2 regions of the Sphingomonas sp. P2_B6 genome follow, and region 1 is predicted to be linked to the other one. Evidence: riboswitches for the same ligand, from Rfam matches in the RefSeq annotation. Region 1 holds a riboswitch; the other holds the start of a gene.

Region 1 (9,921 bases):
CCCACCAGCATGCCGCGGATCAACAGGGTACGCGCCATGTTCGGCGCTTAGTGGCAGGGAAAGCCGAGCAGATGGCGCCCGTCATGGACGAGTTCGTGCACATATTTGCCACTGAACAGCGACACCGCGCCCTGCTCGGTGCTGACGAAATAAAGGAAGATCAGGGCAAGCAGCGTGCCGAAGACGGCCCAGGGCAGGATCTCGCCGATCGGAATGGCCGTCTCGCCCCGGACGGGGATGAAGACGTCGTCGGCGAAGAGAGTCGTGGCCGGCATGTTCAGCTCCTTGACCGGGATGTACGCGTCCCGCGGGGATAATGTCGCGAGGAAGGTCTGACTCTCGACAGCAGGGAGGTGCTGCCGATAACAGTGGCGCGACCGTGCCGGAATTCCACCGGCTTCTTCCTCGGTCCTTCGGCATCGCCCTAGGACGGAACCGAGCGCAACGTCAACGATATCGGGAGGCCCGCCTGGCCACGCGACTGACCCTGCTCTGCCATGCCGCCACCGCCATGAGCCGCGTCGGCGGGTTCGCCGATCCCGCCGAGCCGCTCGACACCGAGGGGCTGCGCGCAGCGACCGGCCTGCGCATCGCGGGGCCCTCCCCACGGCATGTCGCCACCAGCCCGGCGTCGGCGGCGCGCCAGACGGCGGAAGCGCTTGGTCTGACCGCCGATATCGATCCGGCGCTCGGCGATATCGATCATGGCGACTGGAGCGGTAAAAGCGTTGCCGAGATCAATGCCGCCGATCCCGAGGCTGCTGCCGCATGGATCGCCGACCCCGGGGCGGGCGCGCCCGGCGGCGAGACGATGGCGGTGGTCGGCCTGCGTGTCGCCGAGTGGCTCACCAGCCAGGCCGGACGGGATGTGCCCGTGCTGGCGATCACCCACCCGGCCGTGGTGCGCGCGGCGATCGCCGCTGCCCTGTCGCTGCCGATCGGCGCGACGTGGCGGATCGATGTCGCGCCCCTCTCGGTGACGGTCTTGTCGTTCAATCGCGTCTGGCGGTTGCAGTCGCTCGGGCCGGTCACCGGGAGCGGATAAAGAAATCTCCATATCTTGCCGATGGGTTGGCAACCGCCTATTGGCGCGCTTGAGGAACGGGGTTGCCCCCGCGCCTCGTGATCGCGCCGGTGCCCCGAAAGGGGCTTAATCGGGAATGCGGTGCGGGCGGCTTCGGCCGTCCAACTCCGCGGCTGTCCCTGCAACTGTAAGCGGCGAGCGCGATGCACACCGCCTCTCTTCGAGAGGCAAGCCACTGGGCCGATCACGCGCGAGCGCGAAGGCTTGGGAAGGCCGTGCATCAAGCTATGACCCGCGAGCCAGGAGACCTGCCAGCGCACCGGTCGCTCTTGCCCTGGTCCAGGGAATGGCCAAGGCACGGAACTCCGTCTGAGCGACGAACCATGCGGCTGGGGCCGCATCGGTGCATGGTGCCGGGTGCTTTTGGCGTCGGCCCGTCGTCGTGCATCGACCGCTCGCCCAGGCGAACGGCACGCCCCCGCCACCGATGTTGGTCATGACGCCTTCGCGGATCGCGCTGCGGCGCCTCGCCGCTGCGGGCGACGCAAGAGTTTCCCATTGGCGTGCGATCCATGATCGCGCACCTGTCGACGTCGAAGAAGGAGAAGCAGCGTGAGCAAAGTGCCCACTACCGTCATCACCGGATTTCTGGGGGCCGGCAAGACCACGCTGATCCGCCATCTGCTGGAGAATGCGCAGGGGCGTCGCATCGCGCTCGTGATCAACGAGTTCGGCGACGTCGGCGTCGATGGCGAGCTGCTCAAGGGCTGCAATGACGAGGCCTGCCCGGAAGATGACATCGTCGAGCTGGCCAATGGCTGCATCTGCTGCACCGTCGCCGACGACTTCCTGCCGACGATGCAGAAGCTACTCGACCGGCCCAACCCGCCCGAGCACATCATCATCGAGACCAGCGGGCTCGCGCTCCCCAAGCCGCTGGTCAAGGCGTTCCAATGGCCGGACATCCGCACCCGTGCGACCGTCGACGGCGTCATCGCGCTGATCGATGCCGATGCGGTCGCGGCCGGACGCTTCGCCACCGACGAGGCGGCACTGGCGGCGGCACGCGCGGCCGACCCCAATCTCGACCATGATTCGCCGCTGGAGGAGCTGTTCGAGGAGCAGCTCGGCTGTGCCGACATGGTCGTGCTCAACAAGACCGACCTGGTCGATGCCGAGACGCTTGCGCGGGTCGAGGCGCTGGTCGACGCGGAGACGCGGCCCGGCGTACGGATCGTGCGCGCCGATCACGGCGCGGTCGATATCGCCGCGTTGCTCGGCATCACCGCGGCAGCCGAGGACGATCTCGATTCGCGCAAGTCGCATATCGACGATGGCGAGGAGCATGATCACGACGATTTCGACAGCTTCGTCGCGACCGGCGGTGAAGTTGCCGATCTCGACGCGCTCGTCGCCCGGCTGGGCGAGGTCATCGCCAAACACGATGTACTGCGCGTCAAGGGCATGGTCGCGGTCGCGGGAAAGCCCAGCCGCCTCGTCATCCAGGCGGTCGGCCCGCGCGTCCAGCATTTCTTCGATCGCGCGTGGAAGCCCGAAGAAGCGCGCCGCACTCAGCTGGTGGTGATCGGCCAGAAGGGGCTGGACCGCGCGGGAATCGAAACCGAACTCGCGAGCGTCCTCGGCTGATGCATCTGCTGTCCGCCACGCCGGGGACGGTTTCGAACGGCGACGAGGCAATCGACCTCGACCAGTCGCCGGGCGATATCGTGTTCCTGACCGTGGCGGATAGCGAGCTGGCGTGTTTCGCGCGGGCGGCCGAGGCGCTGGGCGATGGCGCGCCGCGTATCCGGCTGGCGAACCTGCTCCAGCTCAAGCATCCCTATTCGGTCGATCTCTATGTCGAGAAGGTGATCGCGAAGGCGAAGTTCGTCTGCGTCGTCCTGCTCGGCGGCAAGGCCTATTGGCCCTATGGGATCGACGAGATCGCCGCGGTTGCCCGCGCGCACGGCATCGCCTTCGCCGCGATCGCCGATGGACGCGAGGACGATCCGGCGCTCGACGCCGCCTCGACCCTGCCGCCCGAGACCTGTGCCCGGCTGCGCGACTATCTGCGCCAGGGCGGGGTCGCCAACGCAATCGGTTTCCTGCGCACCGCCGCTCGCCTGATCGCCCGAGACATCGGCACACCCGACGATCCGGTTCCGGTTGCCGATGCGGGATTGTATGTGAAGGGGGTCGATCGCCCTGCCCTGGCCGATCTGCATGCGCGCTGGACCGAAGGACGGCCTGTCGCCCTGTTCGTCTTCTACCGCGCCCTGACTATCGCCGGCACGCTCGACGCGGTCGATGCCATGGTCGCCGAACTCGAGGCGCAGGGCCTGAACGTCGCCCCGGTCTATGTCCGGGCGCTGCGCGAACCGTTCGCGGTCGACTGGCTGCGCGGGCTGATTACGGAACTGCGGCCCGACGTCATCCTCAACGCCACCTCGTTCGCCGCATCGTCGCCGGGCGAGAACAGGATCGGCGGCGTACTGGAGACCGCGGACTGCGTGATCCTCCAGACCGTGTTCGCCGGTGTCGAGCAATCGGCCTGGACAGACTCCCCACGCGGTCTCGGCCCGCGCGATCTCGCGATGAACGTCGCGCTGCCCGAGATCGACGGCCGGCTGTTCAGCCGCGCGGTCGCGTTCAAGGCCGCCGAGCGGTTCGACGCGCGCACCGAATGCGGGATCATCGTGCCCAGGGTCGCACCGGACCGGGTCGCCTTCGTCGCCCGACTCGCCGCCAATTGGGCGAGGTTGCGCCGAACGCGGGCAGCGGAACGCCGGATCGCGCTGGTCCTCGCCAACTACCCCAATCGCGACGGCCGGATCGGCAACGGCGTCGGCCTCGACGCGCCAGCCAGCGCGGCGGCGATCCTCACCGCGCTCGGCGGCTCCGGCTACGCGATCGGCGAAGCGCCCACCGACGGTGCGGCCTTGATGGACACGATGGTGGCGGGCGTCACCAATGCGCTCGATTCGATCGACCGGCCGGGCGAGATCGCACTGGCGATCGCCGACTATGCCCAAGCCTTCGACGCTCTGCCCCAGGCCGTGCGCAACGCGGTGAGCGAGCGCTGGGGCGCAGCCGAGGCAGACCCGTTCGTGCGGGACGGTGCTTTCCGCCTCGCGGTGCACCGGTTCGGCAATATCGCGGTCGCGGTGCAGCCAGCGCGCGGCTATAATGTCGATCCCAAGGCGACCTATCACGATCCGGCATTGGTGCCGCCACACGCCTATCTCGCCTTCCATTTCTGGCTGAACCGGCATTTCGGCGCGCACGCGGTCGTCCATGTCGGCAAGCATGGCAATCTCGAATGGCTGCCGGGCAAGGCGCTGGCGCTGTCCGAGACCTGCTTCCCCGAGATCTGCGCGGGCCCGGTGCCGCAACTCTACCCGTTCATCGTCAACGATCCCGGTGAGGGCACCCAGGCCAAGCGCCGGATCGGCGCGGCGATCGTCGACCACCTCACCCCGCCACTGACCCGTGCGGAAAGCTATGGGCCGCTCAAGCAGCTCGAAGCGCTGGTCGACGAATATTATCTCGCCGCCGGCATGGACCCGCGCCGGATCGCGCATCTCAAGGGCGAGATTCTCAACCTCGCCCGCTCGCAGGGCCTCGATACCGATGCCGGCGCGGTCGGCGATGGCGACGATGCGCTCGCCGCGCTCGACAATTATCTGTGCGAGCTGAAGGAAATGCAGATCCGCGACGGGCTGCACATCTTCACCCGCTCGCCCGAAGGCCGGCTGCGCACTGACCTGCTGATCGCGCTGTCGCGCACCCCGCGCGGCTATGACAGTCCCGGCCAGGCCTCACTGCTGCGGTCGATGGCGGACGATCTGGGGCTCGGCTTCGATCCGCTCGATTGCATCATGGGCGATGTCTGGGCCGGACCGAAACCGGCGCCGCTTGCTGACATCTCGAATGACCTGTGGCGGACGTTCGGGGACACCGTCGAGCGCCTCGAACTGCTGGCGATCGCGCTGGTCGAGGGCATGGAAGCCCCGGGGCCCGCGTCGGCGACGGTATTGCAGGCCGTGCTCGGCGATCTCGCCGCGCGGGTCGACGCCTGTGGCGATGCTGAACAGTCCGCGCTGCTTGCCGGCCTCGATGCGCGCTTCATCGCGCCCGGCCCCTCGGGCGCTCCCACCCGGGGACGGCCCGACGTGCTGCCGACCGGGCGCAACTTCTATTCGGTCGATACACGCTCAGTCCCGACCGCGACCGCCTGGGATCTCGGCCAGCGCTCCGCGCAATTGCTGGTCGACGACTATCTTCAGCGCGAAGGTGCGTATCCCAGCGCCATGGCGCTCAGCGCGTGGGGCACTGCGAACATGCGCACCGGCGGCGACGACATCGCCCAGGCGCTGGCGCTGATGGGGGTACGGCCGCGCTGGGACTGGACCTCAGGCCGGGTAATCGGGTTCGAAATGATGACGGTGACCGAGCTCCGGCGCCCGCGCGTCGATGTCACCTTCCGCGTGTCGGGCTTCTTCCGCGACGCCTTCCCCGAGCAGATCGACCTGATCGACAGCGCGGCGCGCGCGGTGATGGCGCTCGACGAAAGCGACCATGACAATCCCGCCGCCGCGCGCCACCGGGCCGAGACGGCCAGGTTGATCGATCAGGGCGCCGAACCCAAGGCCGCAACGCTACGCGCCGGCTTCCGTGTATTCGGGTCGAAGCCCGGCGCCTATGGCGCGGGCCTCCAGGCGATGATCGACGAACGTCTGTGGCATAGCCGCGCCGATCTCGCCGACGTCTATCTCGACTGGGGCAGCTATGCCTATGGCGCCGGGGTCGAGGGGGATGCCGAGCGCGACCTGTTCGCCGAGCGCCTGACCCAGGCCGATGCCGTCGTGCAGAACCAGGACAATCGCGAGCACGACCTGCTCGACAGCGACGATTATTATCAGTTCGAGGGCGGCATCGCCGCAGCGGTCGAGCATCTCAAGGGAAGCAAGCCGCTCAGTTATCATAACGACCATAGCCGCCCCGAGCGCCCGGTCGTGCGCACGCTCGAGGACGAGATCGGACGCGTCGTCCGCGCCCGCGTCACCAATCCCAAATGGATCGCCGGGGTGATGCGCCACGGCTATAAGGGCGCCTTCGAGATCGCCGCGAGCGTCGACTATCTGTTCGCCTTCGCGGCCACCACCCATGCGGTGCGCGACCATCATTTCGACGCCGTCCATGCCGCCTTTATCGAGGACGAGGCCGTGCGCGGCTTCATGGCCGATGCGAACCCCGCGGCGCTGCGCGAGACGGCCAGCCGCCTCGCCGAGGCGCTGTCGCGTGGGCTATGGAAGCCCAAATCGAACAGCGCGGGCGTCCTGCTCGCCGAGCTAGCTGGAGAAACGTCATGAAGCAGCGCACCGACGAAGAGCACAAGGCCAAGATGGAGAAGGTCCAGGCGGCGCACGAGAAGAAGCTCGCCACCAAGACGATCGAGAAGGGCCTGATCATCGTCCATACCGGCCCGGGCAAGGGCAAGACCTCGGCCGCGCTCGGCATGGTCGTCCGCGCGATCGGGCACGGCATGAAGGTCGGCGTCGTCCAGTTCGTGAAGGGCGCGATGGCGACCGGCGAGAAGGCGGTGTTCGACCGCTTCCCCGAGCTGATCGAATTCAAGCCGATGGGCGAAGGCTTCACCTGGGACACGCAGGACCGCGCCCGCGATATCGCCGTCGCGCGCGAAGCCTGGGAGGAAGTGAAGCGCATGATCGCCGATCCGAGCTACCAGATGGTGCTGGCCGACGAGCTCAACATCGTGCTGCGCTACGATTATCTGCCGGTCGAGGAAGTGCTCGAGGTGCTCGCCGCCAAGCCCGAAAAGACCCATGTCATCATCACGGGCCGCAACGCCAAGCAGGAACTGATCGATGTGGCCGATCTCGTCACAGAGATGACCCTGGTGAAGCACCCGTTCCGCGAGCAGGGCGTGAGGGCGCAGGCCGGGATCGAGTTTTGATCGCCCACGCCGCGCCACCGCGTTTCGACGCAGCGTTTCTCGACCAGCTGGACAGCTTGATCGCCTGGCGCCGCGACGTGCGCCATTTCCGTACCGACGCCTTACCCGACGAGACCGTGCTGGCGCTGCTGGAGACCGCGCAACAGGCGCCGTCCGTGGGCAATGCGCAGCCCTGGCGCTTCGTGCGGGTGCACTCGCCGTCCCTGCGCGAGCGCCTGGCCGACCATGTCGATAGCGAGGCACACCGCGCGGGCGCGGGTTATGTGGACGGACGACGCGATGCCTATAGCGCGCTCAAGCTCCACGGCTTGCGCGAAGCGCCCGAAATCCTGGCCGTGTTCTGCGACGAGACGACGCAGGCCGGTCACGGGTTGGGCGCTGCAACGATGACGGAGACCCGCGCCTATTCGGTGGTGCTGGCGATCTACACGTTATGGCTCGCCGCCCGCGCCCGCGGGATCGGACTGGGCTGGGTGTCGATCCTCGATCCCAAATTCGTGGAACGGTTGCTCGAGGTCCCGGCGGGCTGGCGATTGATCGCCCTGCTCTGTCTCGGCCACCCCGTGGAGGATTCGCCCGTTCCCGAACTGGAGCGGCGCGGCTGGCAGGGACGCCTCGATTGGCGCGGCAATGTCAGTGTGCGCTGATCTGCTCCGCCATCGCGCGCGCCGCCTGAACATAGGCGGCGCTGCCGCACACCGTCCAGGCCTGGGGGATGCTGATCCGGGGAATGCCGGCCAGCGCAGGATGGTGCAGCATCTCGGTGCCCTGGTCGGTGACCGTGTCGGTAGCGCTTTCGACGATGAGGAAGTCGGGCTGGGCTGCGACCATCTCCTCGATGCGGACCTGCGCGAGCACCGGCTTGTGGAGCCTGCCCGCGAGGTTCACCAGTCCGACGCGCTTCATCAGGTCGTCGATCAGCGTGCCTGTGCCCGTCATGAAGCCACGGCGCTGGTAATAGGCGGCGACCTTGCCGGCACCGGGACGCGGAATCTTCGCGAGCTCGACGTCCATCTGCGCGATCATCGCCTCGCCACGCTCGGGATGCCCGACCGCTGCCGCTGCCTTGCGGATCGAGGCATAGATGTCCTCGAGCCTGTTGGCGGTCTTGAGGTCGAGCATATGGTAATGCTGCCCCTTGAGCACGCCCATCGCCGCGCTGCGCCGCGCCGGCATGCCGATCACAAGATCGGGATCGATCGCGAGCACCTGCTCCGCCGAGGTCGAGAGGATCGGAAGCCCCCGCGCCTTGGCCGCGCCCGCGGACATATTCTTGTCCGCCGCATTATGGGTGAGGCCGGCAATCTGATCGCGATCGGCCAGCGCGAGGACGAGCTGATCCGCGCAGAGGTTCAGCGAGACGATCCGCCTGGGCTTGCCCGACGGCGCAGGGTCCGTGCCCCCGCGCGCCCAAAGCCCGGCGCCGCCCAGGGCCAGCAACGGCAAGGCAAGCGCCACAAGTCTATTCCAGTGCATCACCGCTTCCATAGCGGCCGCGATCCTGCCAGCAAGCGCCTCAGAGTCCCCGCATGACCAATTCCCGCTCCCTTCTCCTCGCCGGCCTGATCGGTTTGACGCTGCTGGCCGCCATCGCCTCGCTCCTGCTCGGGCCGGTCAGCCTTTCCTTCCCCAGGATGCTGGCGGCCCTTGCCGGGCACGGCGACAAGATCGCGCATGCGATCCTGTTCGACCTGCGCGTGCCGCGCACGCTGCTCGGCCTCTCGGTCGGCGCGATGCTCGGGCTCGCAGGCGCGGCGCTGCAAGGCTATTTGCGCAATCCGCTCGCCGAACCCTCGGTGCTCGGCACCTCCAACGCCGCGGCGCTCGGCGCGGTCGCTGCGCTGTATTTCGGCCTGTCCGAGCTTCATCCAGCGATCCTGCCGTTGCTGGCGATACTGTGCGCGATGGTCTCGCTGATCCTGCTGTTCGTCCTTGCCGGCCGATCGGAAAGCCCGCTGACCCTGATCCTCGCCGGCATTGCGGTGGCGACGCTCGCCGGCGCCGGAATCAGCCTCGCGCTCAACCTCTCGGCCAATCCCTTCGCGGCGATGGAGATCATGACCTGGCTGCTCGGGAGCCTCGAGAACCGTTCATTCGAGCATGTCTGGATCGCCTTGCCCTGCATCGCGATCGGCATGGCGCTGCTGCTCTGGAACGGGCGCGCACTCGATGCGCTGACCCTGGGCGAAGATGGCGCGCAGGCGCTGGGCGTCGACCTCAAGCGCACGCGGCTGCGGCTGCTGCTGGGCACCGCGATCGGCGTCGGCGGCGCGGTGGCGGTCTCGGGCGCGATCGGATTCGTCGGGCTGATTGTCCCGCATCTCATCCGTCCGCTCACCGATCGCAGCCCCTCGGCGATCCTGCTGCCCTCGGCGATCGGCGGCGCGGCGCTGCTCACCCTCGCCGATCTCGCCGTTCGGCTGATCGCGACCTCCAACGAGCTCAAGCTGGGCGTGGTCACGGCGTTCCTCGGAGTTCCCGTCTTCCTTGTCCATCTGATGCGGGAGCGGCGCCTGTGGTGAGCATTCGCCTCGAACAGGTCGAGGTGAGTCTCGGCCGCCGGAGTGTCGTGCGCGGCGTGAGCGCCGAGCTGCAGCCCGGGACACTCACCGGCATCGTCGGCCCCAATGGTGCCGGCAAGTCGACCCTTGCGCGCGCGATGCTGGCTTTGGTGCCCTATTCCGGCCGGATCCTCGTCGAAGGCACGGACGCCGCATCGATGACGCGCGTCGAGCTCGCCCGACAGCTCGCCTATCTGCCGCAAGGCCAGACCCTGCACTGGCCACTGTCCGTCGAGCGGCTGGTCGGGCTCGGCCGCCTGCCGCATCTCGGTCCCATGTCGCGGATCGGGGCGCAGGACGCCGCCGCGATCGACCGCGCGATGGAACGGGCGGACGTGCTGTATCTGCGCGAGCGGGTC
Region 2 (9,921 bases), on a different contig from region 1:
GGTTCACCCATAGCTGCTCGGCCGGCAGGCGCTTGCCCGCGAGCGTCAGCAGCCCGGTCATCTCCGCTTCGGCGGGGATGCGCGGTGCATGGATGTCGTACACCCCCGGCCCGATCTCGTTGGGATAGGCATAATCGGCAAAGGCATCGAGCAGCTCCATCTGCGACCGGGCGGTCTCGATCGAGATGACGTCGGCGTCCATCGCGCCGATCGAGGGCAGGATGTCGTTGAACTCCGAATAGCACATATGGGTGTGGATCTGGGTGTCGTCGCGCACGCCCGATGCGGTCAGGCGGAAGCATTCGACCGCCCAGTCGAGATAGGCCTGCCAGTCGGCGCGGCGCAGCGGTAGCCCTTCGCGCAGGGCCGCCTCGTCGATCTGGATCACCGCCGCGCCGGCCGCCTCCAGGTCGATCACCTCGTCGCGGATCGCCAGCGCGATTTCGCGGCAGCTCTGCGAGCGTGGCTGGTCGTCGCGCACGAACGACCAGTTGAGGCTCGTGACCGGCCCGGTCAGCATGCCCTTCATCGGCTTGCTCGTCAGCGACTGGGCATAACGCCACCACTCGACCGTCATCGGCTTCGGCCGCGCGACATCGCCGTACAGGATCGGCGGCCGCACGCAGCGCGAGCCATAGCTCTGCACCCAGGCGCTGCGGGTGAAAGCGAAGCCGGAAAGCTGCTCGCCGAAATACTGCACCATGTCGTTGCGCTCGAACTCGCCATGCACCAGCACGTCGAGGCCGATCTTCTCCTGCCACTCGACCGTCGCGGCGGTCTCGATGCGCAGGAACTGTTCATAGGCCAGGTCGTCGATCTCGCCCTTGATGTGCGCGGCGCGCGCCTTGCGCACCTCGGGCGTCTGCGGGAAGGAGCCGATCGTCGTGGTCGGGAAGCTCGGCAGGCCGAGCCGCCCCTGTTGCGCCACGCGGCGATCCGCGAAGGGCGAGGTGCGCCGGGTCATGTCGAGATCGACCGCCGCCAGCCGCGCCGCGACCGCGGGATTGTGGATCAGCGGCGAGGCCTTGCGCGACTCGACCGCCGCCCGGGCCAGCGCCAGCGGCTCGGCGACCTTGTCCGCGCCCTGGTTGAGCGCCTGGGCCAGCACCGACAATTCGCCGATCTTCTGCGCCGCGAACGCCAGCCACTGCTTCACCTCCGGGTCGAGCGCGGTCTCGATCGCGAGATCGGCCGGCACGTGCAGCAGCGAGCAGGACGGCGCGAGCACCAGGTTGCGCTCGGCCGCGACGGGCGCAATCCGCTCGATCAACGCATCGAGATCGGCCCGCCAGACGTTCCGCCCGTCGATCACGCCGAGCGACAGCAGCAGGTCGGGCCGGGCACGCTGCCACACCGGCTCGAGCTGCTCCGGCGCACGGACCAGATCGATATGGAGCCCGTGCACCGGCAGGTCGGTCGCCAGTTCCAGATTGTCGCCGAGCGCGCCGAAATAGGTCGCGAGCATCACCTTCGGCCCGTTCACTGACAGGCGCCTGTACGCTTGCTTCAGCGCCGCGCGCTGATCGTCGTCGAGGTCGAGCACCAGGCAGGGTTCGTCGATCTGCACCCAGTCGGCACCGGCGCGCGCGAGCTGCGCCAGCACATCCTCATAGACCGGCAGTACCGCCTCGAGCAGCGACAGCGGGGCGACGTCCTTGCCCTTGGCGAGCGTCAGCCAGGTCACCGGGCCGAACAGCACCGGCCGCGTATGGTATCCGAGTGCCTTGGCCTCGAGGAATTCGTCGACTGCCTTGCTCGACGACAGCGCGAATTGCTGTCCTGCGCTCAGTTCCGGCACCATGTAATGATAGTTGGTGTCGAACCATTTGGTCATTTCCTGCGCGGTGCTGTCCAGCCCATGCGCGCAGCCTTCGTGACCCTTCGCGCTCTGCGCACCACGCGCCATGGCGAAATAAGTGTCGAGGCCGACCCTGCCACCGTTCCAGCCATAGCGCGCCGGCACCGCGCCGAGCATCGCGGAGGTATCGAGCACATGGTCGTAGAGCGAGAAGTCGCCGCTGGGGATGATGTCGGCGCCCAACGCCCTTTGCCGCGCCCAGGCAGCGGCGCGCAAGCCCTGTGCCGCGAGCGACAGAGCGTCGGCATCCGACTTGCCCGACCAGAAGCTTTCGAGCGCGAACTTCAACTCGCGGCGCGGGCCGATACGGGGGAAACCGAGGGTTGCGACTGAGATGGTCATCGTCTTGGCCTTGCGTTGGGCAAGGTGAGGCCGGACGCACGGCAACGAGCACGCGCCCTAATGACAAGCCGGGGCGCGGTGTTGCACGCGGCCTGACCGGGCACCCCGCCGGAGGACGTTATCTGACGAGGCAGGTCTCCTGGCTCGCGGGTCAATGCGACGATCCGGCCTTCCCGGTCCCTTGTCCGGACCAGTGACGCAAAATGGACCGCCGCTCACCGCTCACAGTTGCGGGGGCAGCGCCGGAATAAGCCCAAGGGCCGCACCGGCTTCCCGTCTTAGCTCCGATCGGGCAACCGGGCGAAGAACCTCGACCATCACAGGATAGATGTTACGACCAGCGCGTCAAGCATCATATAAAGAATTCTTTATATGATGCATTCAGTGCCGAGCGGCACATGGACGCGGCCACGCCGAGCCTCCATAAGCTCGCAAAATCAGCCGGAGCCAGAACCCATGTCCTTCTCCCTTTACGATGCCGTCGTACCGTCCAACCTCCAGATCCTGGGCGCGGTCGATGCGCTGGTCGACAAGGCGGCGGCGTTCTGCGCCGAACAGGGCAGGATGGAAGCGGAGCTGATCGACACCCGCCTCGCACCGGACATGCTGCCCTTCGGCTACCAGGTGAAATCCTGCGCCGCCCATTCGGTCGGCGGGATCGAGGGGGTCCGGGCCGGCAGCTTCTCGCCCGACCGGTCGGCCTGGCCGACGGACTTTGCCGGCCTGCACGACACCCTGCAGACGGCGGTCAGCAGCCTGAAGGCGCTTGATCGCGACGCGTTCGATGCCCTGGCGGACTGCGATACGCAGTTCGCCTTCGGGGAAACCATCATGCCCTTCACGGGCGCGAACTTCCTGCTCTCCTTCTCGCAGCCAAACTTCTATTTCCACGCGACGACGGCCTATGCGATCCTGCGCGCGCAAGGCGTGAAGCTGGGCAAACGCGATTTCATGGGAACGCCGCGTATCAAGCGGTAGGGCGTGACGAAGGTCTGGCCTGACCTCGTCGTTATCGGCGTCTCGCGCTTTATGCGTCGAGGTGGCGCAGATCACCGCCGCGCGTCTCGCGCCCGAACCAGGCGACCAGGCCAAGCGCGACCACCGCCGGCGCCATGATGATGACCGCCGCCAGTCCCATGGACGGGATCAGCGCGGCGATGCTCAGCCCTTGCGCGAACAGCCCGCCGGCCTTGGTGCAGGCGGCGACCCATCCGGTCGCCCGCCCGCGCACGCGCAACGGGAAGCTCTCGGCGGTATAGGGCAGCAGGATGGCGAGGATGCCGTTCGACCCGACGATCAGCAGCGCGACAGGCAGCACCGGGCTGCCCGTTCCCGCCAGCTCCAGCCTGAGCACGCCGAGCAACCCGGCCAGCGTCACGCCGATCATGGTGACGAGCGACCATTTGGTGCTCCAGCGGCTGTACATCAGCGCCGCCAGGAACACGGTCGGGAAAGCGATCAGCGAACTTTCCGCCAGCAGCCGGCTCGACACCGCGACTGAATAGCCCTTGGCGACGAGATCGGCCGGCAGCCACAGCAACAGGCCGAAATTGATCAGGCCCCAGGTCAGCGCGGCCACGGTCAGCGCGGTGAGCTTGCCGATCATCCGCCTGCCCGTCAGCGGCCCGTGGTTGACCCCGGTCGTCGCCGGCGGCGGCCCGCGCCGCACGGTTGCCCCGAAACGCCGCATCACCGCTTCGGCTTCCACCTTGCGCCCACGCGCGAGCAGGAACTTGGCCGATTCAGGGATGAGCGCGCCCAGCAGAATGAGGCTGAGCCCGGTCGGCAGGTTTGCCAGCCACAATATGCGCCAGCCGAAGATCGGCTGCAGCACCGCCGAGAGCCCGCTTGCCGCGAAATAGCCCCCGACCGCGCCAAGTCCGCCGACCAGCACCAGGCTCCAGCCGCGATGCCGGTTGGGCATCATCTCGGCAAGCAGGGCATAGGTGACGGGCAACATGCCGCCCGCCGCCGCGCCCATCATGAAACACATGCCGATATTCCAGGCGAGCGACGGCATCGCGCCGCAGATCGAGGTGCCGACGAACATCACCGCCGAGAGCAGGATCGAGGCCTTGCGCCCATAGATATCGGCGATCACGCCCCACACCACCGACCCGACCACGGTGCCCATCAGCGCGAAGAACGGCACCAGCGACACGGTCGATCGCGGCACATGATATTCGCCGATCATGCCGGGCACGGTGAAGCCGAGCGAGGCCGGCTTCATCACATCGATGATCAGCGCGACGACCAGCACGATCATCAGCCGCCAATGCGCCCAGCCGAGCGCGGCATCCTCGGGCGCGGCGATGGTGATGTCCTCGGCCGCCGCGCGCTGTGCCGCGAGATTGCGCGGCAGCAGGCCATAGGCCGCGACGATCACGCCCCCGACGATCAGGAACATGCCGAAGATCATGCCCGAATCCATCGGCATGCCGGCAAGGTGATAGCTCATGTCCTTCGCCATCAGGAACATCGGGATATGGAGCAGCACGCCTGCCGTGACCGCCGCGCAGCCAAGGATGAACGCCCACAGGGCCTGGCGATCGGACAGACTGTTCATACGTGTTGCCATGCGACATCCCCACTTCGCCGCTTGTCGTCGCGGCGCCCCGGGCAATCGATACCGCTATCATCGCGGGCTGGCCATGCCCGACACGACGGGCGTCAGCCCTCGTCGCGCACGCGCTCGTGATGACGGATTACTTCGTCGATGATGAAGCGCAGGAATTTCTCGGAGAAATCGGGATCGAGATCGGCCTGTTTGGCCAGCCCGCGCAGCCGCGTGATCTGCGCATCCTCGCGGCTCGGGTCCGCAGGCGGGAGCCCGGCGGTCGCCTTGTAGCGGCCGACCGCCTGAGTCACCTTGAACCGCTCGGCAAGCAGGAAGACCAGAGCCGCGTCGATATTGTCGATGCTCTGGCGATAGCCGCTGAGCGTTTCGTCGGTCACCTTGCCGTCCTCACCAGTTCGCCCGGCCTTTTGCGGACGTCGCGCACGACGCGCAACCCCGAAAGGCGGGCGTTAACCCCGCAAAGGCTTGCCTTTACCCGGTCATACGGCCACATCGCACGCACCATGAGCGCCACGATCCACCGCCTCGATGCCCAGCGCCAGCCGTCGCTAGAACCGATGGTGCAGCTTGTCGCCGGCGATCTCAATCTCGTCAACGCGGTGATCCTGTCGCGGATGCAGTCCGAGATCCCGCTGATTCCGGAGCTGGCCGGGCATCTCATCGCCGGCGGCGGCAAGCGCATGCGCCCGATGCTGACGCTCGCGAGCGCGCGCCTGCTGGGCTATACCGGCGCGCGGCACCACCGCCTCGCCGCGGCGGTCGAGTTCATCCACACCGCCACCTTGCTGCACGACGATGTGGTCGACGGGTCCGATCTGCGCCGCGGCAAGCGCACCGCCAATCTGATCTGGGGCAATCCGGCGAGCGTCTTGGTCGGCGACTTCCTGTTCAGCCGCTCGTTCGAGCTGATGGTCGAGGACGGCAGCCTCAAGGTGCTGAAGATTCTGTCGGGCGCCAGCGCGATCATCGCCGAGGGAGAAGTCAATCAGCTCACCGCCGCGCGCCGCATCGATATCGGCGAGGAGCGCTATCTCGACATCATCGGCGCGAAGACCGCCGCCCTGTTCGCCGCCGCCTGCCGCATCGCGGCCGTGGTGGCCGAACGGCCCGAGGCCGAGGAAATGGCGCTGGACGCTTATGGCCGCAATCTCGGCATCGCCTTCCAGCTGGTCGACGACGCGATCGACTATGTCTCGGACGCGGGCACGATGGGCAAGGACGCCGGCGACGATTTCCGCGAGGGCAAATCCACCTTGCCCGTCATCCTCGCTTATGCGCGCGGCAGCGCCGAGGACCGCATATTCTGGAAAGCGGCGATCGAGGGGCATCGCTCCAGCGACGAGGATTTCGCGCACGCCGTCTCGCTGATCCGCTCGACGCGCGCGGTCGACGACACGCTCGCCCGGGCGCGCCACTATGGCCAGCGCGCGATCGACGCGATCGGCGGCTTCGCGCCGAGCCAGGCCAAGGCGGCGATGGTCGAAGCGGTCGAATTCGCGGTGGCGCGGGCCTACTGAGACGGCGGATTGCCCACACGCCGTTCGTGTCGAGAGAGACCGGGCTTGTCGAGGGCTCGTATCGAGACGTGGTTGGAGCGCGTGACGCCTGTCCCTCGATACGCCATCTCGACAAGCTGGATGGCACTCGGGACGAACGGCAGCGGGAACCGGCCTGAATCAGTGCCGGTACGTTTCCACCGCGGGCGCGCAGGGCAGCGGATCGCTTTCGCTGCCGATGATCTCCACCTGCAGCGTCGCGTGGCCGATGTCGAAGCGATGCTTCAGCATGTCCTGCGCCTCGCCCAGAAACGCGTCGCCGGGGTGACCATCGGGCATCACCAGATGCGCGGTCAGGACCGTCTCGGTCGTGCTCATCGGCCAGATATGGACGTGATGGACCCGTGCCACGCCCGGCAGGGTGCGCAGCGACATGCGAACCTTGTCGTAATCGATCCCGCGCGGCACCGCGCCGAGCGACATCTCGACCGATTCGCGCAGCAGACCCCAGGTCTGCCAGAAGATCAACGCAGCGATCGCGATGCTGACGATCGGGTCGATCCACAACTCGCCCGTCCACAGGATGGCGAGCCCGGCCAATACCACGCCCGCCGAAACCGCAGCGTCCGCCGCCATGTGCAGGAAGGCGCCGCGGATGTTGATGTCGTTCTTGCTTCCCCGCACGAACAGCAAGGCGGTCGCGACGTTCACCACGATGCCGATCGCGGCGACGATCGCGACGGTGCCGCCCTCGACCGGTGCCGGCGCCGCCATGCGCTGCGCCGCCGCCAGCACGATCGCGCCGAGCGCGACGAGCAGCAACAGTGCGTTGGTCAGCGCGGCGAGGATCGTCGTGCCCTTGAGCCCATAGGTGAAGCGCTTCGTCGCTGCCTTGCGGCCCAGCGCCACCGCGCCCCAGGCGACCGCCAGCCCGAGCACGTCGGACAGATTGTGACCGGCATCTGCGAGCAGCGCGACCGAGTCGGCGACAAAGCCGAACGCTGCCTCGGTGACGACGAAACCCAGATTGAGTGCGATACCGATCGCAAAGGCGCGGTCATGGCCCGAAGCGGGCGCATGGGAATGGCCATGATGCCCATGACCATGACTGTGGCCCTGTCCATGGGAGTGCCCGTGCGAATGGCCGTGATGATGGCTATGATCGGCCACGCGATTCTCCGTCTATTGTCAGGGGCGTACCATCGCTTGCCCGCGATATGCTAGGACATCGAGAATGAGCGACGAGATCGAGACAGTCACCTTGTGGCGCCCTGTCGGGCCGCATGAGCTCGCCCTGATCGAGGAAACGGGTTTCAGCGCTTTTCCTCCGCGCCTGCCCGAACAGCCGATCTTCTATCCGGTGCTGACCGAAGCCTATGCCGTGAAGATCGCGCGCGACTGGAACGTCAAGGCGAGCGGATCGGGCTATGTCACGCGTTTCGAGGTGCGGAAGGACTATCTCGACGCGCATGCCGCGCAGGAAGCGGGCGGTCGCGCGCATCTGGAATATTGGATTCCAGCCGAAGATTTGCCCGCGATCGTCGGTGAGATCGTCGTGACGCAGGAATTCCGCTGACTTCCCTCCCGATCCACGCCGTACTGCCCGACCTGCTCGCCGCGTTGCAGGTCGGGTCGAACGCCGTGCTCGTCGCGCCCCCCGGCGCGGGCAAGACGACGGCGGTGGCGCCTGCGTTGCTCGGCGAGGACTGGTGCACCGGCGAGGTCCTGCTGTTGTCGCCGCGGCGCCTGGCCGCGCGGGCGGCGGGCGAGCGGATGGCGGCGCTGGCGGGCGAGCCGATCGGCAAGACCTTCGGCTACGCCACCCGGATGGATTCGAAACGATCGGTCGAGACGCGCGTTACGGTCGTCACCGAGGGAATCTTCGTCAACCGAATCCAGGCCGATCCCGAACTCGCGGGCGTCTCGGCGGTGCTGTTCGACGAAGTGCATGAGCGCAGCCTCGACAGCGATTTCGGCCTGGCGCTGGCGCTCGACGCGCAAAGCGCGCTCCGACCCGACCTGCGCATCGTCGCCATGTCGGCGACGCTCGACGGCGCACGCTTCTCCGTATTGATGGGCGGCGCGCCGGTGATCGAGAGCGAAGGGCGCAGCCATCCCCTCACGCTCCGCCATATCGGCCGCGCGGCCGAAGCGCGGATCGAGGATTCGGTCGCGGGCGCGATCAGGCTGGCGTTACGCGAGGAGACGGGCGGCATCCTCGCCTTCCTGCCCGGCGTGGCCGAGATCGAGCGCACCGCCGAACGGATCGAGGGACTCGGCGGCGATATCGTCCTGCACCGGCTGCACGGCAGTCTCGACCCAGCCGCCCAGCGTGCCGCGATCGCGCCCGATCCGCAGGGACGGCGCAAGATCGTGCTCGCCACTTCGATCGCCGAGACCAGCCTGACGCTCGACGGCATCTCCGTGGTGGTCGATTCAGGGCTCGCCCGCCGCCCGCGCTACGACCGCGCGGCGGGCATGACGCGACTCGTCACCGAGCGCGCAAGCCAGGCCGCCGTGACTCAGCGCGCCGGCCGCGCCGCGCGGCAGATGCCGGGCGTGGCCTATCGGCTGTGGGAGGAAGCGGCGACCGCCGGCCTGCCGCGCTTCGATCCACCCGAGATATTGGAGGCCGATCTGTCGGCGCTGACGCTCGACTGCGCGCTGTGGGGCGTGGCCGATCCGCGCACCCTCGCCTGGCTCGATCCGCCACCCGCCGCCGCGATCGACGAGGCGCGCAGCCGCCTGACCGTGCTGGAGGCGATCGATCCGGACGGCAGGCCGACGCCGCACGGCAAGGCGATCGCCCGGCTGCCGCTGCCGCCAAGGCTCGGCCACATGCTGGTGCGCGCGGGCGAGATTGGGCTGGCGGCAACCGCCGCTGATGTCGCGGTGCTGCTCGGCGAGCGTGGACTCGGCGGGAACGATGTGGACCTGGAGAGCCGCCTCAGGCGCTGGCGAACGGAACGTGGGCCACGGGCGGAGGGCGGACGCAAACTGGCAAAACGCTGGGCCTCTCTTGCTCCCCTCCCGCTTGCGGGAGGGGATGGGGGTGGGCACCCGACCTCCACGACCGCACCGCTGCCGGATCGCGGTACGGGAGACGAAGTCGCAGTCGCCATCGCCCTCGCCTTCCCCGATCGCATCGCCAAGCGCCGCGACGCCAGCGGCGAGACCTGGGCCTCGGCCGGGGGTCGCGGGTTCAAGCTCGACCCCACCTCCTCGCTCGCCCGCAACGAATGGCTCGCCGTCGCCGAGACCCAGGGCATGGCCTCGGGGGCGCGTATCCTCTCCGCCGCGCCGATCGACCTCGCCACAGTCGAATCGCTGTTCGGCAAGCGCATCGAAACAAGGCGCAGCGTGCGCTTCGATGCGGCGACCGGCGGCGTGCAGGCGCTGCGTGAGCGCCGGCTCGGCGCCATCCGCCTGTCGAGCGGGCCCGACGCCAACGCCGATCCGGAAGAAATCGCCACAGCCCTGCTGGAAGGCGTACGGACTGTCGGCCTGTCGCTCCTGCCCTGGAGTGAAGCGGCGCAGGCCCTGCTCGACCGCATCGCCTTCATCCGAGAGGCGGGCGCCCCGGTGGACGAGATTGACGAAGCGCATCTGCTCGCCCGCGCCGACGAGTGGCTCACGCCATTGCTCGT

What was found. Region 1 has a riboswitch for cobalamin ahead of cobW (cobalamin biosynthesis protein CobW). Riboswitches for the same ligand answer to the same signal wherever they lie in the genome.
Region 2: it holds a riboswitch for cobalamin, as region 1 does, so the genes downstream of both, metE (5-methyltetrahydropteroyltriglutamate--homocysteine S-methyltransferase) here and cobW (cobalamin biosynthesis protein CobW) in region 1, are expected to answer to the same signal.

What each region holds. Positions count from the first base shown of each region.
Region 1 covers NZ_JBFUDK010000009.1:101,927-111,847, forward strand. The annotation lists gene AC1DX5_RS14350 (CbtA family protein) at 1-38, opposite strand, end outside; gene AC1DX5_RS14355 (CbtB domain-containing protein) at 48-275, opposite strand; cobalamin riboswitch at 295-455, opposite strand; gene AC1DX5_RS14360 (histidine phosphatase family protein) at 488-1,045, shown strand; cobalamin riboswitch at 1,116-1,354, shown strand; gene cobW (cobalamin biosynthesis protein CobW) at 1,637-2,671, shown strand; gene cobN (cobaltochelatase subunit CobN) at 2,671-6,396, shown strand; gene cobO (cob(I)yrinic acid a,c-diamide adenosyltransferase) at 6,393-7,001, shown strand; gene bluB (5,6-dimethylbenzimidazole synthase) at 6,998-7,648, shown strand; gene AC1DX5_RS14385 (ABC transporter substrate-binding protein) at 7,635-8,477, opposite strand; gene AC1DX5_RS14390 (FecCD family ABC transporter permease) at 8,531-9,523, shown strand; gene AC1DX5_RS14395 (ABC transporter ATP-binding protein) at 9,517-9,921, shown strand, end outside.
Region 2 covers NZ_JBFUDK010000027.1:11,328-21,248, forward strand. The annotation lists gene metE (5-methyltetrahydropteroyltriglutamate--homocysteine S-methyltransferase) at 1-2,200, opposite strand, end outside; cobalamin riboswitch at 2,313-2,528, opposite strand; gene AC1DX5_RS23490 (DUF1993 domain-containing protein) at 2,657-3,178, shown strand; gene AC1DX5_RS23495 (MFS transporter) at 3,228-4,778, opposite strand; gene AC1DX5_RS23500 (chorismate mutase) at 4,871-5,155, opposite strand; gene AC1DX5_RS23505 (polyprenyl synthetase family protein) at 5,282-6,295, shown strand; gene AC1DX5_RS23510 (cation diffusion facilitator family transporter) at 6,455-7,444, opposite strand; gene AC1DX5_RS23515 (hypothetical protein) at 7,509-7,850, shown strand; gene hrpB (ATP-dependent helicase HrpB) at 7,847-9,921, shown strand, end outside.